Regions from separate parts of the Arthrobacter sp. NPDC058288 genome, predicted to be linked through region 4. Evidence: riboswitches for the same ligand, from Rfam matches in the RefSeq annotation. Region 4 holds a riboswitch; each other region holds the start of a gene.

Region 1 (4,782 bases), on a different contig from region 4:
CATTGGAGCGGAGGACCTTCGCGATGGCCGCCGCGTCGATCGAATCGTCGAAGTCGATGGTGGCGATCACGTTTGAACGGTCTTCGGCCTTGGCAACGAACGGCGTGGCGTACTCGGAGGCCTCAGCCCAGGAGTAGATGCGTCCGGCGGAATCGGCGGTGCGGGCAGCCGCAAAATCAAGTCCGCCGCTGGCGTTAAGCCACTGCACCTGTGCGTCCAGGGTGACCAGGGTGGCCAGCGCGGGCGTGTTGTAAGTCTGGTTGAGCCGGGAATTGTCGATGGCGGTCTGCAGGTTCAGGAAATCGGGGATCCACCGGCCGCTGGCCTTGATCCGCGCAGCACGCTCGAGGGCGGCGGGGGAGAAGAGGCCCAGCCACAGGCCGCCGTCCGACGCGAAGTTCTTCTGCGGCGCGAAGTAGTACACGTCCGCTTCCGACACCTCGACGTCCAGGCCGCCGGCAGCCGAGGTGGCATCGACCAGGACCAGCGATCCGTCATCCGCCCCCGCAACCCGCTTCACGGGGGCGGCCACGCCGGTGGACGTCTCATTCTGGGGCCACGCGTATACGTCGATGCCGGCTTCTGCCTGCGCCACGGGCCGGGTACCGGGCTCGGCCTTAATGATGGAGGAGGCGTCCAGGAAAGGAGCCTTGTTGGTGGCGGAGGCGAACTTGGAACCGAACTCGCCAAAGGAGAGGTGCTGGGCCTTGCTGTCCACCAGCCCGAACGCCGCGACATCCCAGAACGCGGTGGAGCCGCCCACTCCGAGGATGACTTCATAGCCGTCCGGGGCGCGGAAGAACTCGCTGAGGCCGTTACGGACGGACCCTACGAGGTTCTTGACCGGGGCCTGGCGGTGCGAGGTGCCAAGAAGCGTGGCAGAGGCGGCAGACAGGGCCTCGATCTGCTCGGGACGGACCTTTGAAGGCCCGGCGCCGAACCGTCCGTCCTTGGGCAGGAGGTTGGCGGGGATAGTGATGCTGGTGTCGCTCACAATGGCTCCAATTTTTCGGCGTGGACGTGGGAGAGGCCCGGCAGGTCACGGGTTGCTGCTGGGGGAATCCCCTATATTCTGCCTGACTCGCCAGCGGGGGACGGAACGGTAACCGTCATAGTCCAGTCACTGAGACATCCCAAACGCGCTAGCGGTCCCGTCGCTGCGAAGCTCCGCGCCGAATTATCCGGAGTAATTCAAAATAGGCTAAGCTGATCCCTGACGTATAGCGGGCCGCGATGGCGGCCGGGCTGATCCCGTGAGGCCGTTCCCCGAAGGCTGAGCGGTGGATGCAGGTCCACTTCGCCGAGGCCAACGGGAAACGCCTCCGCGCGGTACGGTGGGACTGACGCAAGGACTGTGCTCGAGGAGCTGAGCTGGATGACGGATCTGATCGACACCACGGAGATGTATCTTCGGACAATCTTGGAGCTTGAGGAAGAGAACATTGTTGCTCTCCGTGCGCGGATTGCCGAACGGCTGCGCCACTCCGGCCCCACCGTTTCGCAGACCATCGGCCGGATGGAACGGGACGGCTTGGTGGTTGTTTCCGGCGACCGGCACCTTGAACTCACCGAAACGGGCCGGAAACGCGCTACCGAAGTCATGCGCAAGCACCGCCTTGCTGAGCGGCTCCTCGCCGACGTCATCGGCCTCGACTGGGCGTATGTACACGACGAAGCGTGCCGTTGGGAACACGTCATGAGCGAGCGGGTTGAGCGGCGCATTTTCGAGCTTCTGGACCACCCAACGGTCTCCCCCTACGGCAACCCCATTCCCGGCCTGGCCGCACTCGGCGGCCAGCCCGCTCCCGCGTTCACCGATGGTGTGGTGAACCTTCTTGAAGCCATGGCCGGATACGGGGCCGACTCGCGCGTTACCGTGAGCCGCCTGGCCGAGCCCATCCAGGTTGAGCCGGAGTTGCTGGTGCAACTTGATGAAGGCGGCATCCGTCCCGGGGCATCCCTCGCCTTGGAACGCGTGGGGGAGTACATCTCGGTGCGAGTACCCGAGATCGAAGGCGCCCTGGAACTGCCGCCCGAAGTTGCGGCCCACGTGTTTGTTACGGTCCGCTAACCGCGCACTTCGTAGGACCACCTACAACACACTGAGACCCAGATAACGGAATTATTACCGCGCTGATTAATCACCTATAGTTGAGGACTAGCGCCGATACTAAAGCGTTACCTGATCCGAAGCCGAGCTCTGCCAGCGGATCAAGGAACGAAGCACCTCCTGGCAGAGGCGGGGGAACCACAACCGGCCGTTGAAAGACGGTCTTGGGGTGAAGTCCGTCAGCGGCAAGGCACCTCCGACGAAGGATTCCTTTGGGACACCCCTGTGTCGGATGCCTTGCATTGGCGGACCGGGTCTTTGATCTCTCTGACCCGAATCCGACAGCTAACTCCGCAGGCTTTCCAGAGAGGATAATTCTTGACCACGCAGACCGTCAGGGGCCGCCGCAGGGCGACAGGTCCCGCTTCGGAGTACCCCGTGGCCGAAGCCGTAATGACGGTCAGGCCGCGCGACGCACACCGTGATGCGCGCCGGCGACGGAGCCTGTTCAGCCAGGTGACGGAGTTCGCTTCGGCGAGCGGCGTGGGTCAGAAGGCAGGCATAGCGCTGGCCGCCACCGGACTGGTCCTTACCGTGACCGTCCCGTCAACAGGCCCCATGGTGGCCACGTCAGACACGGGAAACGCCGCCGCCGCAGTCGCGGCGCAGCCGGAGGTCTCCGCCGCCGCCAGCGCCAAGATCGATTTCAACCGGACCACCGTGGCCACCAAGGGGGATCCTGACGGCAAGCTCAAGCAATTGCTGAGCGCGCAGTCGGCGGGAACCATCACCCGCGCGGCATCCACCGGCAGCCTGGGTGCGCCGCTGGAACAGATGGTCACCGCATCGCCATTCGGGTTCCGCGTCAGCCCGATTACGGGCGGAGCCGGGGAGTTCCACCGTGGCCAGGACTATGCGGCCCAGTGCGGCACCAGCGTGTTCGCCGCGGCCAGCGGAACCGTGACCTTCTCCGGCTGGCACCCGTACGGCGGTGGAAACCGTGTGGTGATTGACCACGGCAACGGCTTGGAAACCACGTACAACCACCTCTCGTCGTCCAGTGTCCAGGTCGGCCAGAAGGTCACCCGGGGCGAGGTCATTGCGCTTAGCGGGACCACCGGAGCCTCCACTGGCTGCCACCTCCATTTTGAAGTGATGGTCAACGGCGAAGTCGTCGACCCGCTGGGCTGGCTCTGATCCAAGCGATGGGTCACTCTCGCATTCCTGTGACATGCCGTGACCTGAATGTGACATTCGTTCGGAAATCCTGTACCGTTTAGAGCACGCCAACTTTTCCGAAGTTGGCGCTCTTGAGTGGATTGCCTAACTCTGCCACCGCTCAAGGTCCGTTCGCATGACATCGTCTGGCAGAGGCGGGGGAACCAATTTTGGTCTTCGCAAGAAGACCTTGGGGTTAAGTCGCAACGCTTCCCAGGAAGCCGAGCGGCCGGGTGACTCCCATCCGAATCCGACAGCTCACCTCGTAGGCATTGGGAGAGGCTACCTTCGTGTCTGCACGTCACAATTCTGCGCGCCACCGCGCGCAAACGGTTCGTATGAACCCGTTGAACTCCGTTTCCAGGGCCGTTACTGCCAACGCCGGGACCGTAGGTCGCCAGGCAGCTGTCATCGCAGCTGCTTCCGGACTGATCCTCAGTGTTGGGATGCCGGCAAATGCCGCCGATACCAACCTGGGCGTTTCCGCTTCGACGGAGTCCGGCTCACAGTCGGCCCAGCTGACCGTAACTGCAGAACCGACTGCGACTGTTTCCTTCGAGCGTCCGGCAGTGACCACGAAGGCAGCGCCCAAGGTTGAAACCGTTCGGGCACAGTCCACCGGTACAGATGCCAGCGAGGCCTCCACTGAGGCTGCCGGAGAGGCCAAGGCGGGCAAGCTTGCCGACGCCGCTTCTTCAGCAGCAGCATCGGGCCTTGCTGCTATCGCTTACACGGGTATCGGCAGCCCCTACGTCTGGGGCGGCACCACTCCCAGCGGCTGGGACTGCTCAGGCTTCACCCAGTGGGTTTACGCCCAGGCCGGCATCAGCATCCCCCGCACCAATGCATGGACAGCCATGACGCCCACCTCCACTCCGGCGCCGGGCGATCTCGTCATGCAAAACGGCGGCGCCCACGTTGGCATCTACGTCGGCAACGGCATGATGATCAGCGCGCTCAACCCCTCGCAGGGCACCCTCCTGCACGCTGTGTCCGCCACGGGCACCTCTGCGTTCTACACGCTTCGCTAAAACACGCGCTTCCCTTCGCTGAAGCGCGCGTCCTTCGCTAAAAAACCCTGTTCGGGCCGTTCCGGCTTACCCCCAAGATGCCGGAGCGTCCAAAAACCGCGGCCTGCCATGCAGTCTGAGGAAAACGAAAGAGAGAACTAATGACTACACGTGCCATCGCACGGCATCGCGCCGAGGTTACCAAGACCAACTCGCTTGCTGTCATTGCCAAGGCCGTCGGCGACAATGCCGGTGGCATGGGCCGTCAGGCTGCGGTTATCGCTGCTGCCTCCGGTCTGGTCCTGACGAGCGGTATCGCAGCCAACGCTGCCGACACCAACGTTCAGCGCGAAGCGACCTCTGCTTCCACCCTGGAAGTTCAGTCTTCCGCTCCGGCCAACATTTCGGCCGCCTCCAGCATCGCCATCTCCTTCGAGAAGCCGGCTGTTTCCACCTCCCCGGCTCCGGTCGTTGAGGCTCCGAAGCCGGTTGTAGAGGTTCAGG
Region 2 (4,782 bases), on a different contig from region 4:
GCGTCCAGGCGGGGGACACAGTGCGGCGGTTTGCGCCCGTCGGCACTGACGTTGCGGCCCTGACCGCGGAACTCGGCGCCATGGAGCGGGTGCGGACCGAGGGCATTGTGGCGTTGCCCGGGGCGGCCGAACTGCTGCGCAGCCTCCCGGCGGATGCCGTGGCGCTGGTGACTTCCGCCGACCGGATCCTGGCCGATATCCGGATGGGCGCCGCGAAACTTGCCATGCCGGCCACAGCCGTCACGGCCGACCTCGTCACCCGCGGCAAGCCGCACCCGGAAGGTTACCTCCGCGCCGCCGAACTGCTTGGCGTGGAGCCGGCCGATGCCCTGGTCTTTGAGGATGCCCCGGCAGGCATTGCGGCCGGAGTCGCCGCCGGGATCCGGACTGTTGCCATCGGGCCCAACACCGGTCCGTTGCCGGACGGCGTTATGCACATCGCCGACTACTCCGCTGTGTCCGTCACAACGGACGTGGACGACGCCGGCATCAGGACGATTTCCTTCCGGTTCTGACCCCAGCCCGGTTCCCGGTCCAGTAGTGTCGTTCGGGACGGCTGACTCTATCTTGGGGGGATAGGATGACCGAGATTCCGATTGACGGCGCCAGGGGCACTGTCGAGCTGCGCAACGGCGTCTTGCATGTGCGTTGGATTCCAGGGCTGGCCATTTGCGAGGAAGCCGCGGTGGCCGTGATGTCCGCGGTCAATGAGCTGAGCCGCGGGCGTCCGTTTCCGATGCTGGTGGACATGGCTGCGACGGAGTCCATGAGCCGCGGCGCCCGGCGCGTTTTTGCCCGTCCCAGCACGGTGGCCAGGGTGGCGCTCCTCGGGGCGTCCCCGGTGGACCGGGCATTGGCCAATTTCTTCCTCAGCATTCATTCTCCTGCCGCTCCGACGCGGTATTTCACCTGCCCGGAGGAAGCCATGCGGTGGCTCCGGCTCCCGTAGCCGTCATCGCGGCGGTGGAACACACGGCGCGAGTTGGGCCCGCAGTTCCGGAACCGGAATACGGCCGGTCGTCAGGTCGCGGCTGAGGCGGACCATGCCGCGAAGATCGGCGAGCGCGGTCTGGAAAAGGTCCACACCGGCGTCGCCACCGTCGGTCCAGTCCACCGGGACCTCGTGTACGCGGAGACCGCATCTTTCGGCCAGGACCAGCAGCTCGGTGTCAAAGAACCATGCGGTGTCAGCCGTATGCGGCAGGATGTGCCGGGCAACATCTGCGCGGATAGCCTTGAAGCCGCACTGCGCGTCGCTGAAATGCGCACCCATCAGCGCATGCAGCAGAACGTTGTACCCGCGGGAGATGAACCCCCGCCACGGTCCGCGGACAACGCGGGAAGTTCGTGCCAGCCGGGATCCGATCGCCAGGTCCGAATGCCCGGAAAGAAGCGGGGCGACCAGGGGAGCGAGCGCAGCGAGGTCGGTGGAAAGACTCACGTCCATGTAGGCCAGCACGGGTGACGGCGAGGCCAGCCACACGGTGCGGAGCGCGTTGCCGCGGCCTTTGGAGGTGAGTCGGACCACGGTGACCTCGCGTAGTTCCCGGGCCACACGCTCGGCGGTCTTGAGCGTGCCGTCGGTGCTGGAATTGTCCGCCACCGTAATCCGGAACGGGTAGGGAAACGTATCGGCCAGGTACAAGTGGAGCTGCCGCAGGGATTGCTCCAGACCCTGTTCCTCGTTATAGACCGGGATGACTACATCCAGCACCGGCAGAGCGGTTCCTGTGGTGCCGGTCATGCGCGTATCAACGGGCGCCCGGCGGACGTGACCCTGCCGGGGGAACGTCGGGGCGGGAGGACCCGGCCGGGCGTCGGCGGCGGCCCGGGGTTGCGGGGGCGGCAGGGATCCCGTGGCCAGGTCTGTGGGCGTCATGGTTCAACTATGGTGCGGCCGCATATGAAGGATTTAGGCCAAAGCTGTGCAGCTGCTGTGGGTTTTACCGTCAACGGGAACAGGAACGGTGGCGCCGGTGACATTTCCCTGCCTCCAGGGGGAGGTAATCACGCCTATACGGCCGGAGGCCCCGAATCCAGTAGTAGATTCGGGGCCTCCGGTTTTACGAAGCAAGTTGGCCAGGCGCCGGTTTAGTACCAGTTGTTGGCGTAGTGGAAGTTCAGGGCGCCGCAGGGGGAGCCGTACCGTTCCTTCACGTAGTTCAAGCCCCAGTTGATCTGGGTGCGGAAGTTGGTCAGGTAGTCGGACCCGGCACTGGCCATCTTTTCGGCCGGCAGCGACTGGACAATGCCGTAGGCGCCGCTGCTGGCGTTCGTGGCAGTGGTCTTCCAATCCGATTCCTTGGTCCAGAGCGTGGTGAGGCATTGCATCTGGTCAGCCGCCCAGCCGTACGTTCCGAGCTGCGAGGCGGCATATGCCTGGGCTGCTGCGGGATCGTCAACTGCTACGGGCGGTGCCGGGGCGGGAGCCGGTTCAGGGGCCGCTGCAGGTGCAGGAGCTTCCGGCGCCTTCTCCGCCGGCTTCTCTTCCGACGATTGCGCGGTCACGCTGACAGAGGCCGGTGCGGGCATGGCGGAAACGAGGATCTTTTCGAACGCGAGCTTCGGTTCCGCGTCGGCAGTTGCCGCAGTGGTTCCTGCGCCCGTTGCCGATGTTGCGGGGGCTACGGGTTCGGAAGCCTGGCCGGCGGCACCGACGCCAATCAGCACAGCACAGGCCGTGGTTACAACTGCGGCCCGGCGGCCGGAGCCCTGCAGGCTGGCCGCGAACCGGGACAGCGGAGATGCCTTGGCAGCTGGTTCGGCGCGGTGGCGTGAGCGTTGCGCAGACGCTGCGGACTTGCGGGAAGCGGGCTCAGGACGTACTTCTGGCGTGGATTTAGTCATGGTTGCCTCTCGATGCCGGCGGAGTTAGCTGTCGGGTTCGGATGAGGTCATCCGGCCGCACGGAACTTCACGTGTCGGCTTCACCCCAAGGGCGGCTATGCAGAATGCCCGGAGACCTGGGTCCCCCGCCTCTGCCTGATCATGAGGAAATCCGGGTAGCGGCAGAGTTTGGCGTCCATCCGGATATGCGGCCGGAACGGTGGCCGCACTCTAAAAACCGTACAGGAGTCCGGCGCTTAAGTCACATTTCGGTAACGAGGATCACGACGGCGGCGCGTTGGCTTGCGCTTATGCCGGGTGCTGCAGGCCCGTCCGTGGCGGAGTTAAGCTTCCGGTGATTCTCCCGGGAGGCGCAGCGCGAATTCGGTGCGTCCCGGGCGCGAGTTGACCTCCACGGTTCCGCCGTGCGCCTCCACGATCGACTGCACGATCGACAGGCCAAGTCCGCTTGTTCCCTCGGAAGCCGCGGCGCCCGAGCCGCCGGAACCCGAGGCGGAGCCTGCCGGGCTGGTTCGCGCGGCGTCCGCCCGGGCAAAGCGCGCGAAAACCCTGTCCACAAATTCGGGCGGGATCCCTGCACCGTTGTCCGTGACGGTCACCACGGCGCTGCCGTCAGCCGACCGCATCACTCTGGTGACCACGGTGGTGCCCGGTTCCGTGTGCTTGCGGGCGTTGGAGAGCAGGTTGGCCATCACCTGGTGCAGCTGCTTGGCATCCCCGCGGACCACCACGGGCTCCTCCGGGAGCTCCAGTTGCCAGATGCGGTCCGGGGCCATGACCTTCTCATCGCTGACGGTCTCCACCGCGAGCTGCGTCAGGTCCACGTCGCTGATTTTCAGCGGCTGGCCTTCGTCGAGCCGGGCCAGCAGCAGGAGGTCCTCCACCAGGGTGGTCATGCGTTCGGACTGGCTCTGCACCCTGGCGAGGGATTTTTGGCCGTCCGGGGTGAAGTCTTCGGTCATCCGCATGAGTTCCGTGTAGCCGCGGATGGCGGTCAGCGGCGTGCGCAGCTCGTGCGATGCATCGGCCACGAACTGGCGCACCTTCGTTTCGCTTTGCTGCCGGGCCTCGAGTGCCTTGGACACGTTGTCCAGCATGAGGTTGAGGGCGTGGCCCACGCTGCCCACTTCCGTTCCGGGATGCGCGTTCGACGGCGGGACGCGGACTGCGAGGGCCACCTCGCCGGCGTCGAGCGGCAGTTGCGAAACCTGCGTGGCGACTTCGGACAGCTGTTCGAGGGGTTTCATGGTGCGCCGGATCAGCACCGTTCCGGCAAGGCCGATGAGGACCAGGCCGCCCATCGAGACGATCACCATCGTCCATACCAAAGAGTTGAGCGTGTTCTGTTTTTCGTTGAGGGGGAGTCCGGTGACAATCACGTCCCCGTACGGGGCCTCCACCGCCACCAGGCGGTAGGAGCCGTTGGACAGGGCCCGATCGACGGGTGTTCCGTCGTGCTGGAGTGCCAAAAGAATCTGGTTATCCTCGGGCGAGAGGGACGCCACGGTGGCGTCTTTGGCGAGGAACCCGGCGCTGCTGACATTCCCGTTATCGATGCGCGCGATGAGGGTACCCACACCTTGGCCCGGTCCTTCGAACCCGTCCTGCCTGCCGGACGGGTTGCTGGGCCGTGGCCGTCCTGCCTCGTTCGAGAGCCTTGAGGCCTGCCCCAGCCGTTCATCGAGCTGCCTGGTCAGGAAGGAATCCATGGAGGCATAGCTGAAGAGGCCAATCGCGCCGCAGATGGCCACCAGCAGCGCCATGGCCACCAGGACCAGCCGGGTGCGCAGGTGCCAGGTTGACGGATCAAGCCACCGGCGGCGGTCTCTGCGGATTTCGCCGGAAAGTGTGGGCACCGCTCAATCCGCCGGTTTGATGACGTAGCCCGCGCCGCGGACGGTGTGGATCATGGGCGGGTGCTTGGCATCCACCTTC
Region 3 (4,782 bases), on a different contig from region 4:
CCCGGCGCTGCGTCCATGTGGCCAGTATGGCGTACCGTCCACCGGCTAGCTACGGTACTTTCGGCCCTATCAGCAGCGGTCGGCATGGACGAGGGTGGAGACAATCGTTGCCTGAGGGAAAAGGAATCATGCGCCGAGCACTGGCTGCCGTGTTGCTTGTATTGCTCGGCCTGCTCTGCGGTTCAGCCGCCGCCCGTGCGGAGCCGCCGGTGGAAATCGTGGTGGCGGACGGCGCCGGCATACTGGACCGCACCCGGCTGGTCACCGCGGTGGAAGCCATTGACTTTTACGAACCCACCCGGGTTGCCGTGTTCACCTACCGGGGCTCCGCGGAGGACAACCTGAACGAAGAAGTCCTTCGCTTCGCACGGGCGCAACATCCGGAATGGATCAGCGGGGACGGCCAGAAATGGGCGGACGGTCTGTTCATCTTCGCTGTAGACCCGGTGGGGCGCCATGTGGGCACCTATATGGGCGAGGACCGGAAGGTTTCCCTCGAGCAGCGCGAGGACATCCAGAACGCCTCCAAGGATTTACTGCGGGATGCCCAGTGGACCGATGGCGCCATTGCCGGCATCCGGCGCGGGGCGGAGCTGATCAACCAGCCCTGGTACCGGTCCACGGGATTTCTGGTGACGGCATGGAGCTCCGCGGCGGCGGCTGTCCTCGGTGCCGCGGCGTGGTTGATTGTGCGCTGGCGCACCCGAGTCGCCGGCCGCAATGAGCTCGCCCGAGGGGACGCCAGCTACTCCAATGTCAGCATGGATCTGCAGGTCACCGAGCTGAACGCCGGCACCATTCCAGAGTCCTCGCGGTACGGCAGCACCGTCCTGGAGAAGCACCGCACCTTCCTCGCCAAGTACAAAGCCGCGACGGAGCTGGCCAACCGGGCCCACGCGCTCACACCACGGGGCATGAGCCGGCGGCCGAACCTCAAGCTGGTGCGGGAATTTGCCGACGCTTCCGCTGAACTGGATGCCTTGGATGACGTCATTGCCGACACCAACGCCCTGCTGAACCGGGGATCAGCGTGGGCATCTGCATGGGACCGGCAACTGGCACCGTTCCGCAGTGACCTGGCGGCCCTGGAACAAATGCTCAGCAAGCGGCACGCCGCCGGCGACTCGGCGTCCGCCGCGGCGCTGCGGTCCTTCCGCGACCAGAGCCACCGGGAGATTGAGCGCTGGTCGGCCGAGCTCGCTGAGGGCACCATTAGCCCTGAAACGGCCCTGGACCGGCTGCGGGATGCCCGGACGCACCTGACCGAACTCTTGAAAAACCATGCGGACACAGTAATCGCCGGGTTCGCGAAGACCGACCGGGAAGCCAGGCTGATGCGCGAGGAAATGGACAGCGCGCAGGCCGGTACCAAGGTCAAGCATGGCCGTACTTACGAACCCAGCATCCTTGGCACGGTCTATCCCTCCTACTACTTTTTCTCGGTCCCGGCCTTCAACACAGGATTCAGCACCGGCGTGGGCAGCGTCAGCACAGCCCGCGGCGGTGGAAGCACTACCGGCTACGGCGGCAGCGGGGGCAGTTTTTCCGGGTCCGGAAGTTCGTCCGGTTTCTAGGCGGCCTCGACAGGTCCGTTGACACATTTGGCAAGGAACTGCCGGCGCTACGCCGGTCGTGTCATTGCGGCGGGTGGATCCTGTCGACTACAAAATCCCCACCTGGAATGACGGTGGTTTCATGGCCGTCATCGAAACGCACCACGTAGGGCGGCGCCCCGTCGGCGCCGTGGACCTCGATGATCTGGCCGTGCCGGACCGCTGATCCGACCGTCTTGCCCCGGATCGTGATCCGGTCTCCCTGGGCTGCCTTCATGGCAATCACCTCCAAGAACCAGATTACGAGGGTAGGGGCAGGGACAACAGGGCCGTTGCGCACTAACAGTTCCTCGCTGCCGGACCGGGACACACGTGCCGCGCCCTACCGCCATCTGGCGTTCGTGGCCGCTTGGCAGGACCATAGGGATACTACGGATCTTGACCTTGGAACGGGAGCCAGGGGGAACGGCTATGGCGGAGGAAAAACCCACGAGCTGGTGGGCTACGCTGCCCGGTCTGCTGACCGCCACGGCAGCGGTGATCACTGCAGTGACGGGGCTTTTGCTCGGCCTGGGGCAGCTGGGGGTGTTCGACGCCGGGCGGCCCGCCGCGTCATCGGCTGTATCCTCCGCCAGCGGAGCCTCCGTGCAGCCGGACCGCACTACCCAGACGGACGGCACTGTCCCCCCGGTAGGTGGAGGGTCCGGCGCCGGTGACAGCCCGGAATGGGCCGTGACCCTGCCGGCCGGACGCAACTACAGGGCTGCCGACGTCGAATACGAGATTCTCGACGCCCGTGCCCGCCCGGATGTGTCCGGCAAGATCGCACTGACGTTCACGCTCAGATGCACCAACCACGGCCGGTACGACATCAACTTTTGGGACGCGGCGTTCAGGCTGAATGTGGGCGGAGTCAGCAATTCCCCCGATTCCGGGCTGGACGAAGTAGTCGCGGGCGATTCAAGCAAGTCGGGCGAGGTCCGCTTCACTATCCCGGCGGACACGCGCGAGGCGGTCCTGCGCATTAAGTTCGCGCAGGGCGAGAGCACGGTCCAGGTCGCGATGTCTCCGACCTGAACACCCGCCCCGCCGCACGGATCCGGGAAAGCCGGTGACCCGCCGCCCCAAGGCAGCTGGTCACCGGCCTGTCATGCGGGTTTCCCGCCCGGCGGGGAGGACGGATCGGGGGTTAGGCCTGCGGCGGGAAGGCTAGGCTCCGGCGCGGACGAAAGTCACGCCGCCGGTGGCCGTCAGCCAGGACAACGGGTGCGTGACGGTGGCGTTGACACCGTTCATGCCGCCGCTGATCACCTGGCCGTCGCCGATGTAGATGCCCACGTGGCCGGACTGCACCACCATGTCGCCGGGCTGGGGCTCCCCCACCACCGAGCCGTAGTTCATAAACTGCATGGGTGCCAGGTCGCCGACGGGAATGCCGGCTGAGCCAAGTGCCTTTTCCACCATGGCGGTGCAGTCCTGCGTAATGCCCAGTTGCGCGTAGGCAGCAGAAACCATGGCGGCATTGACACCGCCGGCGGCCGGGGCCGGAGCCGCAGCGGGCGCCGCTGCCTGAACCTGGACGGAAACGGCAGGAGCCTCCGGCGCCGCAACCGGAACCGGCGCTGCAGCGGGGGCAACCGCTTCCACCGGAGCAGGTTCTGCGACCGGCACTTCCACCGGAGCGGGGGTGGTGCTGATGTCCGGGCGCTCGAAGCTGATCCGGACGTGGGAATCGGCGCTGAGCGGGGCACCCGCCTGCGCCCGGGTGTCGGGGGCGGCCGCCGGCGCCGAGTCGCGTTCGGCGGGAGCCTCGGCGGCCTGAGCAGCCATTCCGCTGGACAAGACCAGACCCGAAGCCGCCGCAATCACCGCTGCCTGGCGGCCAACCCTGTTCCTGCCGCGGGTCGTTGTGAAGCCGGAGCGTCCTGCAGGCGCGGTTGACGGATGCTGAGCGGGTAGTGTGCGTGAAGACATGAAGTAACCTCTCCCGATGCCTGCGAGGTTAGCTGTCGGATTCGGATGGGAGACACCCGGCCGCAGTTGCCATCCGCTCAGCGGACGGCTTGCGGCTTCACCCCGAAGACCTGCACAACAACGCTGCAGGCCAAAAGTGGTTTCCCCGTCCCTGCCGGATGGTTTTGATCGGATCCCGGGCCGCGGCAGGGTTAGGCAATCCGCCCGGGAGTGCCCGTATCTGGGATAACGGGCACCGTTCCACCGTACGCGTGCCTCTCGGCCGATGTCACATTGGAATAACGGCACCATCCGGCCAAGGCCGCGCGTGCAGGTAGCAGCGGTGTACTCGGGTAATGCGTTCATCAAAGTCGAGTGTTTTCCCTTGACGCCGCGAGGCGTAGTCTACGTGCATGTTCTTGCGGGGGGACTCACACGCTTGGAGGCATCATGCGTTGGTCGAATCAGCCTGTCCGCAAGCCCGCGCATCGCGCCGCGGAACCCACTGAGCCTTCGCCCGGACGCCGGCATGGGAGGCGCTGGGTCGCAGTTTTGGGTGCGTTGCTGCTTGCTGTCAGCACGGTGGTGGGCGTAGCCGGCACATCGAAGGCGGCGGCGCCAACGATCGTCAGCCTGACATTCGACGACGGCCTGGGCAGCCAGTTGGCGGCCGCGCAGGAGCTGAAAGCCCACGGGCTGGTGGGAACCTTCTTCATCACCACCTCCTTTGTGGGCCAGTCCGGATTCCTCACCCAGGCAAACCTGAACACCCTCGCGGCCGACGGCAACGAAATCGGCGGCCACAGCGTGACCCACCCGGACATGACAACGCTCAGCGCAGCGGCCGCCAGCGCGGAGGCCTGCAACAGCAAGTCGACCCTCGAAGGCTGGGGTTTCACCGTCCGGAACTTTGCCTACCCCTTCGCGGCGGTAAATGCGACAGCCCAGTCCGCAGTTAGCGGCTGCGGGTATGCCAGCTCCCGGGGCCTCGGCGACATCCGCTCTCCCGCCAGTTGCGCCGACTGCCCTGTCGCCGAGACGCTCCCGCCGCAGGAACCCATGGTCACCAAGGCTCCGGACCAGGTGGCCGCCACTTGGACCCTGGCGGACCTGCAGGCGACGGTCACCAACGCCGAGACAACCGGAGGCTGGCTGCAGCTGACGTTCCACGAGATTGCGAACGGAACGGATCCGTCGCTGTCCATCAGCCCCGCGCTGTTCAAGGAGTTCGTCACGTGGCTGGCGGCGCGGACAGCAAACGGCACGACGTCGGTCC
Region 4 (4,782 bases):
GGCGTGCCGTCTCCTCCGACGGTCACCCGATCGAAGGAGCATATTCCTTCACCGTCCGGACTCCGGCCGGCGGTGCCGTCAGCCCCTTACCGGCGCCTACGCCAGCCCCGCAGACAACGGATACGGGCACCGTACCTGATCAGGAGCGTTTCAGGCCACCGAACGACGAGAACGCCCCGCTGACTGTGGGGATTGCAGCGGTGCTTCTTGCCGCGGGTGTTGGTGCGACCCTGCTCGTGCGCCGCCGGAACAGGAAGGGCCGAGCCTGACCTGACCGGGCGGTTGCCCCTGACCCTGGCTGCACGGAGCCGCGCCGCCAGGGTCAGGCCCGCACAAGGTCTGGTTCAACCAGTCGCGTCCGGGATCGGGCGTCAGGTGGTCCGGACGGCCCGACGTCGGGCACGCACCATCCGCAGCGCCACGGCCGCCGCGGCAGCGCAGGCCATGACTATGAAAGACCCGGTGCCGGCGTTGAACAGGGCGGGGGCGAAGCCGGGCGCCGGTGCTGATGAGTCCGCGGCGGCAACGATGGACCCCCAGTAAGCGGCCGTTGCGGCCAGCCAGAGCGCACCTGCAGCGCTGACAACCCAGGACAGGCGTGAGAACCAGGGAGCCTGTGCGCTGTAGGAAAGGGCAACGGCCACCAGGACGACACCCGCGACGGCCAAGAGCTGGGCGCCGAGCAGATACGGTCCGGCCACCAGACCGACGGGGACGCAGAGTCCGCCGATCATGATCAGCCGCCGCGCGCCAAGCGGCATCGTTGCTGGCGGGCCCGGCACAGCAGTTGCCTGCGCCGGATCCGGTGTGGTGTTCTCCGCTGTCATTTGTTTCCTGTTTTCTCGTCTAAGCCTGTTGCGCCGGAGTGGCCCCGTGCGATGCAGAGACCGATTGGTTCGGCACGGGCTCTTCGCCGCCCTCAAAACAGTACAGGAATCGGTGGATTGACGGGATCCCGCCACGTAGCCCCGGACGGCACGTGACCAGGCGAAGCGGCCCCAAGGACGTAGCCCCGCCTGCTAGCGGTTCATGATGCGCTAAAGGCCGGTGATCAGCCGCCCCCAAGGCAGCAGATCACCGGCCTCTAGCCTTTACTGTCAGGCGCCCGCGCGGACGAACGTGACGGGTCCTGTGGCGGTCAGCCAGGACAGTGGGTGCACGACGGTGGCGTTGACGCCATTCATGCCGCCGCTGAGCACCTGGCCGTCGCCGACGTAAATGCCGACGTGACCGGACTGGACCACCATGTCCCCGGGCTGGGGATCGCCAACGACCTTGCCGTAGTTCATGAACTGCATCGGGCCGAGGTCGCCGACCGGGATGCCGGCTGCGCCCAGAGCCTTTTCCACCATCGCCGTGCAGTCCTGGGTGATTCCCAGCTGCGCGTAGGCCGCTGAGACCATCGCCGCATTGACGCCGCCGGCCGCCTTGGCAGGGGCGGGGGCGGACTGGACCTGCACCGATACTGCAGGGGTTGCCGGCGCCTGCGCGACGGGAGCCGCGGCGGGGGTTGCCGGTTCAGGCTGTTCGATGACCGGTGCCGGGGCAGTGCTGACCTCGGGGCGTTCGAAGGAGATCCGGACACTGGAATCGGCGCTGACCGGAGCGGCGACCTGACCTTTCACTTCAAGGGTCGAGGAGGGGGCGGAGTCGCGCTGCATGGGGGCTTCGGCGGCGTTGGCGGCCAGCCCGCTGGTCAGAACAAGACCGGAGGCTGCCGCAATGACGGCGGCCTGCCGGCCCATCAGGCCGGCGTTACCGGCGACGGTGGAGGAAATGGCCGCGAGTCGGCGGGTAGGGGTTGTGCCCGCGCGGTGCCGGGGCATGGTTGTGCGTGAAGACATGACGGAAGCCTCTCCCAATGCCTGCGAGGTGAGCTGTCGGATTCGGATGGGAGACACCCGGCCGCAGAACCCGCTGCATGGTGCAGGCGTTGTGCGGCTTCACCCCAAGGCCTGCTCAAGCGATCAGGCCGGAAAGTGGTTTCCCCGTCTCTGCCGGATGATTACGAACGGATCCCGGACCGCGGCAGAGTTAGGCAATCAGCTCGGGAGTACCCGGATCGGAGACAACGGGCACCGTCAAACCCTAGCCTGAATCACACCCAAATGTCACATCCAGGTAACGGCCGGATACTGAATCCGGTCGCCTAGTGAAGCCCGGGGCTAGTACTACAGTCGCGGTTATTTTGTGCCGTATCGGCGTTTTAACCGGACTTTCCACTCGTGGCCTGTTAATCGTTGGTGGTGAGTGATGATATTTGTGTGGCGGACGTAGAAGAGTGGGCCGAGGGTCTGGAAGAAATCGGGGAGCTGATTGGGTCGCGGTTTGCCCGGTCCGAGCCACGGCGGAATGCTGTGGGGTATGTGCGCGGACTGCTCTCGGATGAGGAACGCAAGAACTCCTGAACCCTGTCTGAACGCGCCGGGCACGGCACTCCGGATGGCATGCAACGCCTGCTCTCGACCACCGACTGGGACCCGGATGCTGTGCGGGATGTCCTGTTCACTTACGTCAACCGCCACCTCGGCGATCCCGGCGGGATCCTGATCATCGACGAGACCGGATTCCTCAAGAAGGGCGCCGCCTCGGCCGGGGTCGCACGCCAGTATTCTGGCACCGCCGGGCGGGTGGAGAACTGCCAGATCGGAGTGTTCCTGACATACTCCGCACCGGCCGGGCGCAGCCTGCTGGACCGGGAACTCTACCTGCCCAAAGCCTGGGCCGACGACCGGGAAAGATGCGCCCGGGCCGGGATCCCCAAAACCAGGTAATTCGGCACGAAACCGGTCCTGGCCGCAGACATGATCGACCGCGTCCTGGATGCCGGGATCCCGGCCCGCTGGGCCACCGGGGACGCGGTCTACGGACAGCATTCTGGGCTGCGCCGCCGCCTGGAAGCCAGAGGTTTGCACTACGTGCTGGCCGTTCCCATGAACCAAAACATCATCGCCCCCACCGCCTGGCCAGGCGAACAATGGCGCGCGGATAAACTCATCGCCTCCCTGCGCCCCAATGCCTGGCGGACCCGCACCGCCGGGGCAGGAACCAAAGGCGACCGCCGATACGCCTGGGCGCGGACCCGCATCAACGGGCCCGCCGAAACCGGCGAACACTGGCTGCTGGCCCGCCGCTCCCTGAAAGACCCGACCGACCTGGCCTACTACATCTGCCACGGCCCCAACCGGGTCTCACTGGCCGAGCTGGTGCGGATCGCCGGCGCCCGCTGGGCGATCGAGGAAACCTTCCAAACCTCTAAAGGCGAAACCGGACTGGACCACTACCAGGTCCGCCAATACACCGGCTGGTACCGGCACATCACCCTCTCCATGTTCGCCCAGGCCTTCCTGACCGTGATCCGCTCCAAAAAAGGGGCCCTGGCGCCGGAGACGGAGAACTGATCCGACTCTCACTGCCCGAAATCAGGCGGCTGCTCGTCCGGCTCGTCTGGCACCGCACCACCAGCCCGAAACACGTCCTGAAACACTCAACCTGGCGACGAAAACACCAACACCGCGCCCGAAACTGTCATTACAAGACCCGCGGCCACACCCCATAAACGCGACTGTAGTACTAGGCCCGGCCCATGACTGTCAGCACAATGAGGACGCAGTTGAGGCCAACGATCAGTGTTGCGCTGGTCCATCCGGCGATTTTGAGTGCTTTGGAGTCAGTGTGGATACCCATGACCTCGCGTTTGCCGGTGAGCCGGATCAGAGGAATCAAGGCAAAAGGTATGCCGAAGCTAAGCAGGACCTGGCTCAGGACCAAAGCGAGCGTGGGTTCGATGCCGGCTGCCAGGATGGCCAGGGCCGGGATCAGGGTGATGACCCTGCGGGCCAGGAGCGGCACGCGAACCTTCAACAGTCCGCCCATGATGGTCGCACCGGCGTAGCAGCCTACGGAGGTGGAGGCCAGGCCTGAGGCCAGCAGGCCGATGGCGAAGATTACCCCGATGACGGGACCCAACGCAGAGGTGACTGCGGCATGGGCTCCGGCGATGGTGTCGGTGCCTTCGATGCCGCGCAGGCTGGAGGCGGCCAGCAGCAGCATCGCGATGTTCACGACTCCGGCGAGCATCAGCGCGCCCGCGACGTCGAACCGGGTGGCACGAATGAGCCGGGACCGCACGAGCGGGTCCGCGGAGAATCCGTGCCGGTCACGGGCCAATGCCGAGTGCAGGTAAATGGCGTGCGGCATCACCGTGGCTCCCAGCATGCTCGCAGCCAGCAGGACCGTGTCCGTTCCCTCGAAGCGCGGCACCAGGCCTGTCAGGACACTTCCAGCCTCCGGCGGATTGACGAACAGGCCCGAGACGAATCCGACAGCGATGACAGCCAACAGCATCATGATCGCGAATTCAAAGGACCTTTGGCCCCGGTACGACTGAAGCGTCAACAGCAGCATTGACGCCAGGCCGATGATGATTCCGCCTGCCAGCAGGGGCAGCCCAAAGAGGAGGTTCAGGGCCACGGCGCCGCCGATGACTTCGGCCATATCGGTGGCCCCGGCGACCACCTCGGCCTGGACCCAGTACAGCCTGCGCCTGCGCTGGCCGAGGCGCTTGCCGAGGATCTCGGGCAGGCTCAACCCTGTGGCCAGGCCCAGCTTCGCCGACTGGTACTGCACCAGGACCGCCATGATGTTCGCCGCTACCAGAACCCACACCAGCAGGTAGCCGAAATTTGCGCCCGCCGTTAGATTGGCCGCGACGTTTCCCGGATCAACGTAGGCGATGGCTGCGACGAACGCCGGCCCCATCAGAAGCAGCCGGGATCTCCA

What was found. Region 4 has a riboswitch for cyclic di-AMP ahead of ACFVWT_RS19160 (NlpC/P60 family protein). Riboswitches for the same ligand answer to the same signal wherever they lie in the genome.
Region 1: it holds a riboswitch for cyclic di-AMP, as region 4 does, so the genes downstream of both, ACFVWT_RS12960 (M23 family metallopeptidase) here and ACFVWT_RS19160 (NlpC/P60 family protein) in region 4, are expected to answer to the same signal.
Region 2: it holds a riboswitch for cyclic di-AMP, as region 4 does, so the genes downstream of both, ACFVWT_RS20825 (hypothetical protein) here and ACFVWT_RS19160 (NlpC/P60 family protein) in region 4, are expected to answer to the same signal.
Region 3: it holds a riboswitch for cyclic di-AMP, as region 4 does, so the genes downstream of both, ACFVWT_RS06270 (NlpC/P60 family protein) here and ACFVWT_RS19160 (NlpC/P60 family protein) in region 4, are expected to answer to the same signal.

The regions. Positions count from the first base shown of each region.
Region 1 is NZ_JBHVYH010000004.1:66,772-71,553, forward strand. It holds gene serC (phosphoserine transaminase) at 1-994, opposite strand, end outside; gene ACFVWT_RS12955 (metal-dependent transcriptional regulator) at 1,376-2,071, shown strand; cyclic di-AMP (ydaO/yuaA leader) riboswitch at 2,182-2,425, shown strand; gene ACFVWT_RS12960 (M23 family metallopeptidase) at 2,429-3,247, shown strand; cyclic di-AMP (ydaO/yuaA leader) riboswitch at 3,361-3,554, shown strand; gene ACFVWT_RS12965 (C40 family peptidase) at 3,607-4,299, shown strand; gene ACFVWT_RS12970 (NlpC/P60 family protein) at 4,440-4,782, shown strand, end outside.
Region 2 is NZ_JBHVYH010000010.1:64,566-69,347, forward strand. It holds gene ACFVWT_RS20810 (HAD-IA family hydrolase) at 1-515, shown strand, start outside; gene ACFVWT_RS20815 (STAS/SEC14 domain-containing protein) at 581-949, shown strand; gene ACFVWT_RS20820 (dolichyl-phosphate beta-glucosyltransferase) at 953-1,879, opposite strand; gene ACFVWT_RS20825 (hypothetical protein) at 2,092-2,847, opposite strand; cyclic di-AMP (ydaO/yuaA leader) riboswitch at 2,847-3,031, opposite strand; gene ACFVWT_RS20830 (ATP-binding protein) at 3,171-4,703, opposite strand; gene ACFVWT_RS20835 (response regulator transcription factor) at 4,707-4,782, opposite strand, start outside.
Region 3 is NZ_JBHVYH010000001.1:1,305,366-1,310,147, reverse strand. It holds gene ACFVWT_RS06290 (hypothetical protein) at 1-17, opposite strand, end outside; gene ACFVWT_RS06285 (DUF5129 domain-containing protein) at 129-1,574, shown strand; gene ACFVWT_RS06280 (DUF1918 domain-containing protein) at 1,636-1,830, opposite strand; gene ACFVWT_RS06275 (hypothetical protein) at 2,025-2,630, shown strand; gene ACFVWT_RS06270 (NlpC/P60 family protein) at 2,763-3,527, opposite strand; cyclic di-AMP (ydaO/yuaA leader) riboswitch at 3,531-3,725, opposite strand; partial or broken gene ACFVWT_RS06265 (polysaccharide deacetylase family protein) at 3,957-4,469, shown strand; gene ACFVWT_RS06260 (hypothetical protein) at 4,421-4,782, opposite strand, start outside.
Region 4 is NZ_JBHVYH010000008.1:195,702-200,483, forward strand. It holds gene ACFVWT_RS19150 (copper resistance protein CopC) at 1-269, shown strand, start outside; gene ACFVWT_RS19155 (hypothetical protein) at 372-827, opposite strand; gene ACFVWT_RS19160 (NlpC/P60 family protein) at 1,098-1,844, opposite strand; cyclic di-AMP (ydaO/yuaA leader) riboswitch at 1,849-2,051, opposite strand; partial or broken gene ACFVWT_RS19165 (IS701 family transposase) at 2,259-3,401, shown strand; gene ACFVWT_RS19170 (Nramp family divalent metal transporter) at 3,574-4,782, opposite strand, start outside.